Regions from separate parts of the Nonomuraea sp. NPDC049784 genome, predicted to be linked through region 2. Evidence: riboswitches for the same ligand, from Rfam matches in the RefSeq annotation. Region 2 holds a riboswitch; the other holds the start of a gene.

Evidence for each region. Region 2 has a riboswitch for S-adenosylmethionine ahead of AB0J09_RS00665 (aminotransferase class V-fold PLP-dependent enzyme). Riboswitches for the same ligand answer to the same signal wherever they lie in the genome.
Region 1: another riboswitch for S-adenosylmethionine. It lies ahead of thrC (threonine synthase); the one in region 2 lies ahead of AB0J09_RS00665 (aminotransferase class V-fold PLP-dependent enzyme).

The regions. Positions count from the first base shown of each region.
Region 1 covers NZ_JBFAMX010000030.1:372-7,833, forward strand. The annotation lists gene AB0J09_RS10335 (cold-shock protein) at 1-51, opposite strand, end outside; gene AB0J09_RS10340 (MoaD/ThiS family protein) at 296-571, opposite strand; gene thrC (threonine synthase) at 596-1,828, opposite strand; SAM riboswitch class I at 1,842-1,983, opposite strand; gene AB0J09_RS10350 (RNA polymerase sigma factor) at 2,063-2,617, opposite strand; gene AB0J09_RS10355 (trehalose-6-phosphate synthase) at 2,649-4,079, shown strand; gene AB0J09_RS10360 (hypothetical protein) at 4,088-4,660, opposite strand; gene otsB (trehalose-phosphatase) at 4,696-5,466, opposite strand; gene AB0J09_RS10370 (DUF3263 domain-containing protein) at 5,506-5,805, opposite strand; gene AB0J09_RS10375 (SAM-dependent chlorinase/fluorinase) at 5,916-6,722, shown strand; gene AB0J09_RS10380 (hypothetical protein) at 6,915-7,412, shown strand; gene AB0J09_RS10385 (S8 family serine peptidase) at 7,409-7,462, shown strand, end outside.
Region 2 covers NZ_JBFAMX010000002.1:6,172-13,633, forward strand. The annotation lists gene panC (pantoate--beta-alanine ligase) at 1-549, opposite strand, end outside; gene AB0J09_RS00640 (DUF2520 domain-containing protein) at 571-1,461, opposite strand; gene AB0J09_RS00645 (chaplin family protein) at 1,775-2,002, opposite strand; gene AB0J09_RS00650 (SAM-dependent methyltransferase) at 2,190-3,152, shown strand; gene AB0J09_RS00655 (cytochrome P450) at 3,136-4,329, opposite strand; gene AB0J09_RS00660 (TerC family protein) at 4,329-5,078, opposite strand; SAM riboswitch class IV at 5,191-5,306, shown strand; gene AB0J09_RS00665 (aminotransferase class V-fold PLP-dependent enzyme) at 5,427-6,638, shown strand; gene AB0J09_RS00670 (DoxX family protein) at 6,642-7,310, opposite strand; gene AB0J09_RS00675 (NADH-quinone oxidoreductase subunit D) at 7,432-7,462, shown strand, end outside.

The DNA.
Region 1 (7,462 bases), on a different contig from region 2:
GAAGCCGTAGCCCTTGTCCGCGTTGAACCACTTGACGGTGCCCTGCGCCACTTCCGACTCCTCTTACTGGGCCCACAGATCTCGCCCATTCCTCCGCGAGACCCGTAATCACCTGACTTAACGGAAAATCAGCCAGACGATCGCCCTCGACCATACCTGTGGCACGGGGTTTGGCAACAGAGTCAATCCACAAACCTCGCATTTCTTCGCATCGAAGGTCGTTGAAAGGTTCATTTGGCCTGGAAAAGCAGAAGGCGCCCACTAGGGGCGCCTTCAACACTGTGATCTATGGCACTCAGCCGCCGGCGACTGCCGGGATGATAGAGATCTGAGTGCCCTCAGGTGCTGGAGTGTCGAGCCCGTCGACGAAACGGACATCCTCTTCCCCAACGTAAACGTTGACGAAACGCCGAATCTTGCCCGATTCATCCAGAATTCTCGCGCCGATCCCCGGGTAGTCGGAGTCGAGCTTGGCGAGGACGTCACGAAGAGTCGCGCCCTCGCCACTGACTTCCGCGTTGCCCCCGGTGTACGTGCGCAGAATGGTGGGAATCCGCACAGTAACGCTCATGGTTAAACTCGCCTTTCCTGGTTGTCAGACAGCCGCGCGGAACGCGTCGAGGGAGGGCCGGATCACGGCCGTGGGCTTGGCGTCGTCGCTGATCGCGTCGAGCGTCTTGAGTCCGTCGCCCGTGTTGAGCACCACGGTCTCGGCCTCGGGATCGAGCCGCCCACTCTCGGCCAGCTTCTTCAGCACACCCACGGTAACCCCGCCCGCGGTCTCGGCGAAGACGCCCTCGGTCGAGGCCAGGAGCTTGATCGCGGCCACGATCTCGGCGTCGGTGACGTCCTCGACGGCACCTCCGGTGCGCCGGGCGATGTCCAGCACGTAAGGCCCGTCAGCCGGGTTGCCGATGGCCAGCGACTTGGCGATGGTGTCGGGCTTGACCGGCTGCACGACGTCATGCCCGGCCTTGTACGCGGTGGAGACCGGCGAGCATCCGGCCGCCTGGGCTCCGAAGATCTTGTACGGCGTGTCCTCGACCAGGCCCAGCTGGACCAGCTCCCGGAAGCCCTTGTCAATCTTGGTGAGCTGCGAGCCCGAGGCGATGGGGATGACGATCTGCTCCGGCAGCCGCCACCCGAGCTGCTCGGCGATCTCGTACGCGAGCGTCTTGGAGCCCTCGGCGTAGTAGGGCCGCAGGTTGACGTTGACGAATCCCCACTTGTCGCCCAGCGGGTCGCCGATCAGTTCGGAGCAGAACCTGTTGACCTCGTCGTACGTGCCGTCAATGCCGATCAGCTTGCCGCCGAACACCCGGGCCATGGCGATCTTCGCCGTCTCGAGATTGGCCGGGATGAACACGCACGCCTCGAGCCCGGCCCGCGCCGCCGCGGCGGTGACCGCACCCGCGAGATTGCCGGTGGAGGAGCAGGAAAGCGTGTGGAAGCCGAAGTTACGCGCCGCCTCGACGGCGATCGCCACCACGCGGTCCTTGAATGAATGAGTGGGGTTGCCCGAGTCGTCCTTGACGTACAGGGACTTGAGGCCGAGTGCGCGCCCAAGGTTTCCGGCCTTGACCAGTTTGGTCCATCCCGGGTTCATGTTGGGTTTACTGGCGACGTCGACAGGAACGGGGAGCAACGACCGGTAACGCCAGATGTTGGCGGGACCCGACTCGATGTCCGCCCGGGTCACGGTGCCGAAGGAATAGGCCGCTTCGAGCGGCCCGAAACACTCCAGACACGCGAAGCTGGGACCGAGGGGGTAACGCGTACCGCATTCGCGGCAGGACAGACCGACAGCAGGACCAAAGTCAAGCGACATGAAGCGAGGCCTTCCCTCATCTTCGCCTGCGGCCACCTTGACCGCAGACCGGAATTGGCACCTTGTCCCGGTCGGCCTCGCCAGGTCGCGAGCCTCAAGCCGGGAGGGTTGCCGGGGCTTCGTAGGGCCGGTCCCTCCACCCCTCTGGATGAGCAATATTCAGTTGTTGAAATGGACTCTACCTGCCCAGGGGGCCGAAATGGCCACTCGTCTCAGAACGTGAGACGTGCCGTCTCAACGGTAGTCCTCACCCAGCACTCCCTGCACGTATTTGCGCGCCTGGTGAATGCGCGACTTGGCGGTGCCGAGCGGGATGCCGAGCTGCTCGGCCACCTCGCTGTAGTCGAGCTGGACGATGTCGCGCAGCACCAACGCCTGTGCCAGGTCGGGCTTGTCGGCCTCCAGCGCCTCCATGGCGTCGAGCAGGTCGAGCCGCGAGCCGGCGATCACGCTCACCCGCCGCACGTCGGGCTTCTGCATGGGCAGCTCGTCGGAGCTCTGCTCGGCCGCCCTGCGCTTGAGCGACCTGTACGTGGTGCGCGCGCAGTTGGCCGTCACGATGTGGAGCCAGGTGCTGAATCTCGCCCGGCCCTCGAACCGCCCGATGTTGCGCGCCACGGCCAGCAACGTGTCCTGCGAGGCCTCCTCGGCGTCCTGGTGGTAGGGCAGGATCCGGGCGCAGTGACGCATCACATCGGGCTCGATTCGCGCCAGAAGCTCGCCAAGTGCGCGATGATCTCCTGCAGCGGCGGAGCGGGCGAGTTCCTCGGTTAGCTCATCAAGCGCCATAGCTGGGATCCTATGGGCGAAGGGAGCGTAGATGAACAGCGTCCTGGTGGCCTCCAACAGAGGACCGGTCTCGTTCACCGTGTCCGACGACGGTGAGCTGACCATGAAGCGCGGTGGCGGCGGCCTGGTGTCAGGGCTGTCCGGGGTGGCCAAGAAAGAGGGCGTCCTGTGGGTGTGCGCGGCGCTGTCCGACGGCGACCGCAGTGCCGTTCGCCTGGCGCCCGGCGGCAGGATCGACCACGCCGGCTACGACACCGGCCCGCTGCGCATGCTCGACATCCCGCCCGCCGTCTTCCACCGGGCCTACAACGCCGTGGCCAACTCGACCCTGTGGTTCGTCAACCACCTGCTCTACGACATCCCCAACGCGCCCAACTTCGGCACGAGGTTCGAGCGCGAGTGGGAGTCCTACCGCGACTACAACGGAGCCTTCGCGCTGGCGCTGGCCGAGGAGGCCGGCCACGGCGCCCGCGTGATGGTGCAGGACTACCACCTGACGCTTACCCCGGCGATGCTCCGCGCCGAGCGGCCCGACCTGCGCATCGCCCACTTCAGCCACACCCCGTGGGCGCCGCCCGAATACTTCTCGCTGCTGCCCGACGAAGTGGTCGGAGAGGTCCTGGAGGGCATCCTGGGCGCCGATCACGCCGGGTTCCTCACCGACCGGTGGGCGCAGGCGTTCATGGACTGCTGTGAGGCGCTGCTGGGCGCGGAGGCCGACCGCGCCGGCCGCAGCGTCACCTACGAGGGCAGGACCACCCGCATCGGCGTCCACAGCCTGGGCGTGGACGGCGAGGCGCTGTGGGAGCGGGCCTGCGAGCCCGACGTCGAGTCGCACATGGCCGCGCTCAGGGAGCAGGTGGGCGACCGGCGGCTGATCGTCCGCATCGACCGCACCGAGCTGTCGAAGAACATCGTGCGCGGCCTGGTGGCCTACCGCGAGTTCCTCGACGCGCACCCCGAGTGGCACGGGAAGGTGGTGCATCTGGCCTTCGCGTACCCGAGCCGGCACGACCTGCCCGAATATCGCGAGTACACCGCGTCGGTGCAGCGCTGCGCCCAGGAGATCGAGGACGAGTACGCCACCGAGGACTGGGACCCACTGATCCTCAACGTCAACGACGACTACCCGCGCTCTCTGGCCGCGTACCGGATGGCCGACGTGCTGCTGGTCAACCCCATCCGCGACGGGATGAACCTGGTCGCCAAGGAGGGCCCGGTCCTGTCGCCGCGCTGCGCGCTGGTGCTCTCACGCGAGGCGGGTGCGGCGGCCGAGCTGGGCCCGCACGCCCTCGTGGTGAACCCGTACGACATCAGCGGCACGGCCGCCGCGCTGCACCAGGCGCTCGTCATGCCCGAGGACGAGCGCCGGATGCGCCGCGACAAGCTGCACGCGGCGGCCACCGCCCTGCCGCCGCAGAAGTGGCTCGCGGCCCAGCTCGACGCCCTCGCCGAGATCTAGGGCGGTTCTCAGCTCCAGTCGGCGTTCTCGAGCGTGTCCGCCAGCCCCGGCGTGTTCCACTGGTCGACGACCAGGATCTTGCTCTTCGGCAGGTACCACTCGCGCTGCGTGAAGCGGGCCAGCACCTTCGTGCTGGAGTAGCTGGCGCAGGTGGACTGCCACGCGTTGTAGGCGGCCTTGTGCCCCGCCCCGACCTGGCGCAGGCCCCTCGTGACCTTGGGGCCGATCCTTTCGCCCCACTTCTTGTTGACCGGGCAGGGCTGTACGTCGCTCGCCGTGTAGAACGGGTCCTTGCCGGTGTAGGGGCTGAACCACTCGCGGCCGTGCTTGATGTACTTGGGGCCGAAGACGTAGAAGGCGTCGCACTCGGGCGTGCCCCACCCCTGCGGCTTCGCGCACTTGCCGGTCACGATCTGGACCGCGTCGGTGCCCATGCCGTAGACCCGCCACTTGATGGGGATGTAGAGGGTCAGGCCGTTACGCAGCTTGAGAGCCTGACCGGGCGCGGCGTTCGCGGGCATGGAGACGGCGAGGAGGGTGGCAGCGGCCACGGCCGCGGCGGCGAGGTATCGCTTGGACATGCGCTCGACCCTAGGCAGCGAGACTTGCAAACCAATCACGAACGGCTGAAAGCCGACGCAAGTTCTTGCAGCAGCGCCACGACTCCGTCGGGCCCGTCCACCACGATGTCGGCCTGCTCCGCCAGGGCGGTGACCTCGGCGGAGCCGCTGCACACGGTCACGCCGGGCAGCCCGGAGGCGCGTACGGCCCCGAACGCGGCCAGGTCGCCCAGATCGTCGCCGACGAACATGACGGACCTGGCGGCCCGCTCGGCCAGGAACAGGCTGAGCGCCTGCCCCTTGTCCATGCCGGGCGGCCGCAGCTCCAGCACGAAACGCCCGGGCTCGACCACCAGGCCGTGCTTCTCGGCCAGCTTGGCCAGCGGCTCGCGCAGCCTGGCCAGCGCGCCCTCGGGGTCGGGACTGCGCCTGGTGTGCACGGCCACGGCCCGGCCCTTGTCCTCGACGACCACGCCCTCCAGGCCGAGCGCGTCGAGCAGCAGCGGCAGCTCCGCCTCGGCCCGGAGCACGCCCGGAGGGGGCGGGGGCCCGGAGATCCGGCCGTTCTCCCAGCGCTCGAAGCCGTAGTGCCCGAGCACGACCAGCCCGGGCACGTCGGCCAGGCCGGGCCCGAGCTCCAGAGCGGTGGCCGGCGGCCTGCCGGTCACAATGGCCACCGCCAGGACGTGGGCGCCCAGTTCGGCGAGCACCTCGGGGGCCTTCGGGTGGATCACGGCCTTGGCGGGGTCGGGCACGATCGGCGACAGGGTCCCGTCGAAATCGAGTCCGATCACGGCGCCGGCCGGATCCTTCAAGATCGCTTCCATTCCAGGGATGTTCCTCACGCGGCTGCCGTACCCAGCCGGTCAGGGACGCATGCCGAGCCTTCTGGCCGCACGGTCACGCTGGCGGGTGGATCGTAACCTGCGCAGCCTCTTGACCAGCATGGGATCGTGCTCGAGTGCCTCCGGCCTGTCGATCAACTCACCGAGCAACTGGTAATAGCGCGTGGCGGAGAACCCGAAGCTCTCCTTGATGGCGTGCTCCTTCGCACCCGCGTAGCGCCACCACTGGCGCTCGAAGGCGAGGAGTTCGATATCGCGTTCTGAGAGTGGTTGGCCGGACGGTTCCTGGGCAGCATTGTCACCGCTGAGCGGTGCTCCCATGGTGTCCTCCTCGAAAGGGCGTGGGCCGATGCGCGCAGGCGGCCCGTCCTCATCGTAATGTGCCGAGTGCGGCTGTTCACGGCGGATTGAGAGACGTACAGTCACGAAATGTGACCTCAGTCATCACACTCCTCACCGACTATGGGCTCGAAGACGGCTATGTGGCGGCGTGTCATGGAGTGATCGCCGGGATCGCCCCTGAGGCGCGGGTGATCGACGTGTGTCACCTGGTCCCCGCGGGAGACGTACGGCGTGGTGCGGCGATTCTCGCCCAGACCATCCCCTACCTCCCCCAGGGCATCCACATCGGCGCGGTCGATCCCAGCGCGGGCGGCGCCAGGCGCGCGGTGGCCGTCGAGGCGGGCGGCCGGGTGTTCATCGGCCCCGACAACGGGCTGCTGTCGTGGGCGGTGCGCGCCAGCGGCGGCGCCGAGGCCGCGTACGAGATCAGCAACGACGCGCACTTCCTGCGTCCGGTCTCCCCCACCTTCCACGGGCGCGACGTGTTCTCGCCGGTCGCGGGGCGGCTGTCCGCCGGGCTGCGAACTTCCGACCTGGGGCCCGAGGTGCCGGTCGGCCGGCTGGTCTCGTTGCCCGAGCCGACCTCGCTGCTGCGCGACGGCTCGGTGGAGGGCGAGGTGGTCTCGGTCGACCGCTACGGCAACACCCAGCTCTCGATCGCGGCCGGCGACCTGCAGGCGCTCGGCGTGCGGGTGGGCGACACGCTCGGGGTATGGCTGGGCCGGCGGCAGCTCGCGCTGCCGTACCGGGAGACGTTCGCGGCGGTGCCGCCCGGGGAGCTGGTGGCGTTCGCGGACTCGGCGGGACTGGTCGCGATCGCGGTCAATTCCGGTGACGCGGCGCAGCGGCTGGGGCTCCCACCTGGAGCGCATGTCCGACTTTCCCCTACCCCTTAGGTCGAACTTCGCAGATCGGAATTACTCCGCGTATCGGTCTGTTCACCAAATGACCTCCAGTCACGTGTCAGAATGCACGCGCGGGCATCCTCCCCTCCCGCTCGAGATCTCCCGCTCGAGGTCGACGTGTTCCAACTGTCCGTTGTGCTGCTCTCCATACTTTCCGTGATCTGGCCACTACCGGAGCCGCCCGTGTCAGAGCGCTGGCGCGCGTGGCCGGTGGCGCAGATCTTCCCCGAGACCGTGCCCGGCGTGAGCCCGTCGGGGGCACGGATCACGTACGTGCTTGCCGGGGTCGCGCCCGAAGCCCCCTGCCGGACGGCGTTCCAGCCCGCCGCCGTATTACGCGGCTGCCGCGTGGCCCTGCGCGCCACGTACGCCGACAGCACGCAGACGTTCGTCGCCACCGTGGGCATCGCCGTGCTCGACAGGGCCTGGTCAGGCTCTTCCCGCACGGGGCGGCCCGCGACCGTGCGGCCGGTGGCCTTTCCCGAGGGGCCCGCGGAGCGGTTCGGCGAGCGGCAGTACTTCACCGGGATGGTCGTCGGGTCCTACGAGCACTACATGGTGGCGACGGCCGCGGGATACGCCGACGGCAGACCGTACCAGCCGGGTGACCGCCTCGTGCCGCGGCTGCGCGACGCCGCGCGGCAGATCGCGACGGCGCTGCTCCGGGCGTTGACCCGATGAGCCGGCTCATCGTCCCCGCCCTGGTGGCCGCCCTGGTGGTCGGGGTGGCC
Region 2 (7,462 bases):
GCTCGACAGGGCCAGGCCGTCGGGCTCGCGTACGGTGGGCGCGCCCAGGATCTCGATCGGCAGGTCGAGGTCGGCGACCATGCGGCGGATGACGGCGAGCTGCTGGGCGTCCTTCTCGCCGAAGACCGCGAGGTCGGGCTGGACGAGGTTGAACAGCTTGAGCACGACCGTGAGCACGCCGTCGAAGTGGCCGGGGCGGCATGCCCCCTCGACGATCGTCCCCATGTGGCCGGCGGAGACGCTCACCTGGCGATCCGGCGCGTACATCACTTCGGCGTCCGGGTGGAACACGACGTCCACGCCCTCCGCCCGGCACACGTCAAGGTCGGCGTCGAATGTACGGGGATAACGGGAAAAATCCTCGCTTGGGCCGAATTGCAGAGGGTTGACGAAGATGCTGACCACGACCTGATCGGCGCGGGCGCGGGCCTGCCTGATCAGCGACCGATGGCCCTCGTGCAGCGCACCCATGGTCGGCACCAGGGCCACCTCACCACCACGGCGCGCCTTGACCAGGTCTTCCCGGTGCCTGGCGACGATCAGCTCCATACGACCCTCCGAACGCGACGATTAAGTCCATATATTGCCCCCGAGCGCGTCGAGCAGCCGCTCCGCCTCCTCCGGCTTGAGCAGGCCCGCCGCCAGTGCCCGGTCCGCCGTGAGCCTGGCCAGCGCGATGTAGGCGTCTGCCGCCTCGGGCGCCGCCAGGATCAGCGCGTCCACATGCTTGCGCACCGTGCCCGCGTCGCCGCGGACGACCGGGCCGGTCAGCCCGGTGATGCCCAGCCGGAGCACGTTGTCGAGCGCGGCGCCGAGCAGCGGGCCCAGCATCCGCCCGGGATGCTCGACGCCGATGCGCCCCAGCAGCTCCTGCGACTCGGCGATGAGCGTGACCATGTGGTTGGCGGCCCCGGCCAGCGCCGCATGGTAGAGCGCGCGGTCGGAGTCGGCGATCCAGACGGGCTCGCCACCCATCTCGATCACCAGGGCCTCGGCGATCGGCCGCAGCACGTCGGGGGCGGTCACGCCGTACGAGATGCCGGTGAGCTTGTTGAGGTCGTCGTCCCTGCCCGTGAACGTCATCACCGGGTGCAGCGCCAGCGGCAGCGCGCCGACTCTGGCCGCCGGGTCGAGCACGGACAGCCCGTACGCCCCGCTGGTGTGCACCAGCAGCTTGCCCTGCAGGTCGGCGCCCGTGGTGGCGAGCCCGTTGACGAGGTCGGGCAGCGCGTCGTCGGGCACGGTGAGCAGGATGAGCTGAGCCGCCGCGACCACCTCGTCGGGTCTGGACAGCTTGACGCCGAGCCGGTCGGCGGCCCATCGCTGTGAATTGTCCGACACGCCGCTCGCGGCCACGATCCGGTGCCCTGCCTGCGCCAGCGCGGCGCCGAGGGCCGAGCCCACCTTGCCCGCCCCGAGCACGCCGACAGTCAGCCGTGCCGGGCGATCCCCTGCGTCCATGACGTCACACCTCTGTCGAGCTGATGGCACCGCCGACCAGCGTAACGGCCTTTCACGACTGCAGATGTGACCGCCGCTTTGCCGCATGTTGAGTTAGCGACAAAAGCGACAAGGGCATACAAAACGTGCACCCCCTGTCGGAAGAGATGAGGAGAGGGGCCTCATCGCATGGCAGCGGGCGCCAGGTCCCTCATCCAGGACCGACGCCCGCGCGCATGAGACCTCTTGGAGGTGCGCCGGCTGGCCGCTCGCCGACCGGCCAGCCGGGGTGAGAGCCCGGGCCGGACGAGCGCCGGCCCGGGTCGTCTCTTTGTCAGTGGTGGCTCGGCCCGTAGACGTTGGCGCCGCCCTTGCAGCCGGCGAACGCGACACCGATGACGGCCACGGCGTTGCCGCAGATGTTGATCGGGATGTTGATCGGGATGTGCACCTGGTTGCCGCCCAGCACGCTGCCGTCGCCGCTGGTGATGTCCGCGTGAGCCGGGGCCGCGAGCGACAGCATGGCGACGGCTCCTGTGACGACCATGAGCTTCTTCAGCACGAGGGTTCCTCTCGGTTGCGCGACCTGGGCCGCTGGATGCTTGCTCGGAAGCGATCGGCTCGGCCCATTGAGGGTTGGCGGAACGCGATCACTCGATGACAAAGGGTAAAGCTACCGCAAGTCGGCGACAATGAGTAGTCGTTTGATAACGATGCGTGTCAGGCGGAAGCCATGAGATAGTCCAGGCATGTGGCTCACCTGGCGCGCCGCGACGGAGCGTGCGCTGTACGGCGAGGAGGGCTTCTACCTCCGCGAACGCCCCTCGGGCCACTTCCGCACTTCGGTCAGCGCCTCGGCGGCGTTCGCCGACGCGGTGCTGGCGCTGCTGGCGGAGGTGGACGCCGAGCTCTGCGGCCCTGACGTGCTCGACCTGGTCGACATCGGCGCGGGCGAAGGCACGCTGGTCGCCCAGGTGCTCGCCGCCGCCAAGCCCGCGCTGCGCGACCGGCTCCGCGTCATGGCCGTCGACCTCTCCCCCAGGCCCGAGGGCCTGCCCGAGCGCATCGCCTGGCGGCGGAGCGTGCCCACCGGCATCACCGGCCTGGCCATCGCCAACGAGTGGCTCGACAACGTGCCGCTCGACGTGGCGGAGCAGACCGCCGACGGACCGCGCCTCATCATGGTGAACGTCCATACGGGCGAGGAGCGCCTCGGCGGCCCGCTGCGGCCCGCCGACCGCGCCTGGCTCGACCGGTGGTGGCCGCTGCCCCGCGTGGGCGCGCGCGCGGAGATCGGCCGCCCCCGCGACGAGGCATGGGCCTCTGTCCTGGCACGCCTCAACCACGGCCGGGCGATTGCCGTTGATTATGCACATGCTGTGGATAACCGGCCGCTCTGTGGCACGTTGACCGGTTACCGCGACGGCTCGGTCGTTGCCCCCATCCCCGACGGGACCTGCGATATCACGGCTCACGTGGCGCTCGACGCGTGTGCGGAGGCAGGGCGCCGGGCCGGCGCGATATCCACAACCTTGTCCACACAGCGTGACGTGCTGAGGGCGTTGGGGATCACCGGCACCCGGCCCCCCATCGACCTGGCCCACGCCGATCCGCGGGCCTACGTCCGGGCCCTGGCCAGGGCCTCAGAGGAGGGCGAGCTGATCGATCCGAGGGGCCTTGGCCGCTTCGGTTGGCTCAGCCAGCGACGCTGATCTCCAGGGCTTGCAGCCCTCGCATGATGTAACCGGGCTTCCAGGCCGGCTCCTGCCGCAGCTCCAGCTTGCCCGCCCGGGCCAACAGGGCGCCGAACGACTCCATGAGCTCGATACGGGCCAGCGGCGCCCCGAGGCAGAAGTGGATGCCGGCCCCGAAGGAGATGTGCGGATTGTCCGCGCGGCCCACGTCGAGCCGGTTTGGCTCGTCGAAAACCGCCGGGTCGCGGTTGGCCGACCCGAACAGCAACGCCACCTCCGACCCGCGCGGGATCCCCACGCCGTGCACCTCGATGTCCTCCAGCACCCAGCGCTCGAACATCTGCAGCGGCGTGTCCCAGCGCATCAACTCCTCGACGGCCGTGGGCAGCAGCGAACGGTCCTCGCGCAGCCGTGCCAGCTCGGAGGGGTTCCTGAACAGGGCCCACCAGCCGTTGCCCGTCACGTTCACGGTGGCCTCGTGGCCGGCGTTGAGCAGCAGCACGCACGTGCCGACCAGCTCGTCCTCGGTCAGCTCGTCGATCTGCGCCAGCGCGCTGATCAGGTCGTCACCCGGGGTCCGGCGGCGCTCCGCGGCGAGGGTCTTGAGGTAGCCGGCGAAGTCCGACGCCGCGCGTACGGCCGCGTGCTGGGCGTCGAGCGCCGGGTTGAGCTCGTACATGCCGCAGATGTCCGCCGACCAGGGGCGCAGCAGGTGGCGGTCCTGCTCGGGTATGCCGAGCATCTCCGCGATCACCGTCACCGGGAGCGGCTCGGCCACCTCGGCGATCAGGTCGCCGCCGCCCTTCTCCACGAACGCGTCCACCAGGCCCTCGGCGATGGCGCGCACCCGGGGCCGCAGGGAGTCGACCATGCGCGGCGTGAACGCCTTCGAGACCAGCCGGCGCAGCCTGGTGTGCACCGGCGGCTCCACGTCGAGCATGCCCGCCCTGATCACCCGCCAGAACGGCTCGTGGAACTCCGGCTCAGGCGGCTTGCCGAACTCCTCGTGGGTGGCCACGTGCAGGTAGGACCTGCCGAGGCGGCGGTCCCTGAGCAGGGCGTTCACGTCGGCGTGGCGCGAGATCAGCCACTGGTTCGTCGGCTCGAAGTAGCTGACGGGCGACTCGCGCCTCAGCTCGTCGTACACGCGGTACGGGTGGGCCACGAAATCCGGATCCCAAGGGTCAAAGCGCACTATTTCATAGTAGGAGCGGAACCATCCTGCTTCTTGTCGGCGCGCTTGCTGCGCATCCGGATGTTCAGCAGCTCGACGACGAGCGAGAACGCCATCGCGAAGTAGATGTAGCCCTTGGGGATGTGCTGGCCGAAGCCCTCAGCGATGAGCACCACGCCGATCAGCACCAGGAACGACAGCGCCAGCATCTTGATGCTCGGGTGCCGGTCCACGAACCTGCTGATCGGCCCTGAGGCGAACAGCATCACCAGCACGGCCACCACGACCGCCGCGATCATCACGCCGAGCTGGTCCACCATGCCGACGGCGGTGATGACGGAGTCGAGCGAGAACACGACGTCCAGCACCATGATCTGCAGGATCACCGAGGTGAAGGAGGTGACGGCCGCCTTCTTGCCGTCCCCGCCCGCGGGGGCGTCCATGCTGTGGCCGATCTCGGTGACGCTCTTGCCCAGCAGGAACAGGCCTCCGAGCAGCAGGATCAGGTCGCGTCCCGATATGTCGTGGCCGAAGACGGCGAACAGCGGCTCGGTGAGCCGCACCACCCACGACAGGGCGAGCAGCAGGAGCAGACGGCTGACCAGGGCCGCGCCCAGGCCCAGCACACGGGCTCTGTCGCGCTGTTCAGGGGGTAGTTTCCCGGCCAGGATGGAGATGAAGATGATGTTGTCGATCCCCAGGACGATCTCCAGGGCGACAAGGGTGAAGAAGCCGATCCAGATCTGCGGGTCGGTCACCCAGTCCAACATCTGCGCACCTCCATGACACGTGAGCGGGGTTTCCGGTAGCAACGAGCCACGCGGCGCAGAAGTTCACCGACTTGCGATTGAAGGTGGGGTTTCAGTTATAGTTCCCGTCGTAGGTCATGAGTGCCAGCACTAAGCCCCGGCTTGCTGGCCGGCAACCCTCGCGTCCGCGGCGGGGTGCCCCGGGTGAAGACCTGGTCCGTCACGAGGTGTGGCGGGCAAGCGCGGGCTCCGTGGCTGCTTCCAGGGGTCCGAAGACCCTGAGGGAGATGTGCCGTGTCCACGCTGACGATCTTCAGCTCTGTCCCCGCCCAGGCCGTTGAGGCGGCTCCCGCCGTCACGAGCAGGCCGATTCCCGCCGTGCTCGGGGCCGATCTCGAGGTGCCCGTCAAGGGCGGAAGGCTCGTCGGCTACGCCAACCTCGACTACGCCGCCAGCGCGCCCTGTCTCGAGCCGGTCAGCGCCGCCGTCACCGCCGCGCTCCCGGCCTACTCCAGCGTCCACCGGGGCGCGGGCTACGCCTCCCAGCTGACCACCGCCCGCTACGAGCAGGCCCGCCACACGGTCAGGGCGTTCGTCGGCGCCCGCCCGGACGACGCCGTGATCTTCACCCGCAACACCACCGACGCCACGAACCTCCTGGCCGGCTGCCTGCCCGCCGGCACGACCACCGTGGTCTTCGACACCGAGCACCACGCCTCGCTCCTCCCCTGGAAGAAGTCCGTACGGCTGGCGCCGCCCGCCTTCCCCGGCGAGGCCGTCCGCGCCGCCGACGAGGCGCTGGCCGCGATCGACGGGCCCAAGCTGCTCGTGGTCACCGCCGCCTCGAACGTCACCGGCGAGCTCTGGCCCATCGCCGCCCTGGCCCACATCGCGCACCGGCACGGGGCCCGCATCCTGGTGGACGCCGCCCAGCTCGTACCGCATCGGCGGCTCAACCTGACCGCGCTCGACCTGGACTACGTGGCCTTCTCCGGGCACAAGCTGTACGCGCCGTTCGGCGCCGGGGTGCTGGTCGGGCGGCGGGACTGGCTCTCGGAAGGTGAGCCGTACCTCAAGGGCGGTGGCGCGGTGCGTTCCGTCGGGGACGAGACCGAGTGGCATGACGACCCCGAGCCGCGGCACGAGGCGGGCACCCCCAACGTGCTGGGCGCCATCGCGCTGGCCGCGGCCTGCGACGCGCTCACGGCCACCGGCTGGACCGCGGTGGTGCGGGAGGAGGAGCGGCTGATCGCCCGGCTGCGCTCCGGGCTGGCCTCGATCGAGGGCGTGCGTGAGCTGTCACTGTGGGGCGATGATCACCCGCGCGTCGGCATCGTGTCGTTCACGGTGGACGGCTACTCGGCCCGCGAGGTGGCCGAGGTGCTCTCCAGCGAGTACGGCATCGGGGTGCGCGACGGCAAGTTCTGCGCGCACCCGTTCGTGCGGCACCTGCTCAACGAAACCGATGGGGGTTGCGAGGACGGCACCGCCTCCGCGGTGCGGGCCTCGATCGGCATCGGCACCACGGAGGAGCACGTCGACCGGCTGATCGGGGCGCTGCGGGATCTCGTCGCCCGCTGAGCCTCATTCCCTGTTCGGCGGCTTGCGGTGCGGCGGCGGCTCGTCGGAGACCAGGGCGTCGATGTCTCTCATGTCGTCGTCGTTGATCATGCCTGCCCGGCGCTCGCTGGGCTGCCTGGGCACGCGTGGCGCCTCCGCCGGTTCCTTGGACGCCATGGGCGTCGTGGGCCCGCCGGTCATGGTCGTGACGTTCGACGGCTCCGGAGGGCGCGCGCCCGGAGCGTACGCGGCGAGTTCCTCCTCGGCGGCCCGGCGTTCCCCACGCCTGCGGAACATCGCGCCGAACAGGCCGTCGAGCCCGATCCGCCCACCACCGAGCGCCAGGAACAGCAGGCCCAGCGCCCCGAGCGCGCCGGGCAGCTCCCAGCCGCCGGTGATGGCCAGCACACCGTGGCCGACGTGCACGAACACGATCGCGGCCAGCATGTCGAGCAGCAACAGCAGCCCCACCAGCCGCACCAGCAGGCCGAGGATCAGGAAGAGGCCGCCGACGGTCTCCACGATGGTCGCGTACGCCGAGGTGAGCTCGGGCATCGGGATCCCGATCCCCCTGAATGCCTGTCCCACGGCTGGGAGACCGCTCGACCCCTTCTGCAAACCGTGAGCCAGGAAGATTACGCCGGTCACCACTCGCGCGATCAGGGCCGCGACATCGAACACAGCTCTCTTCATGGTGTTTTCTCCCCCCATTCCGGTCTTTCTCCCCATGTCCGGCTTAGGGATGCGTTTCCATACGATTCCTTGACCCTCCCCCCGGCTGGATCACCCACCGGTGCGGTGGCAGCATGGCCATATGACGGAACGTGTGGTCGGAATCGGTGCGG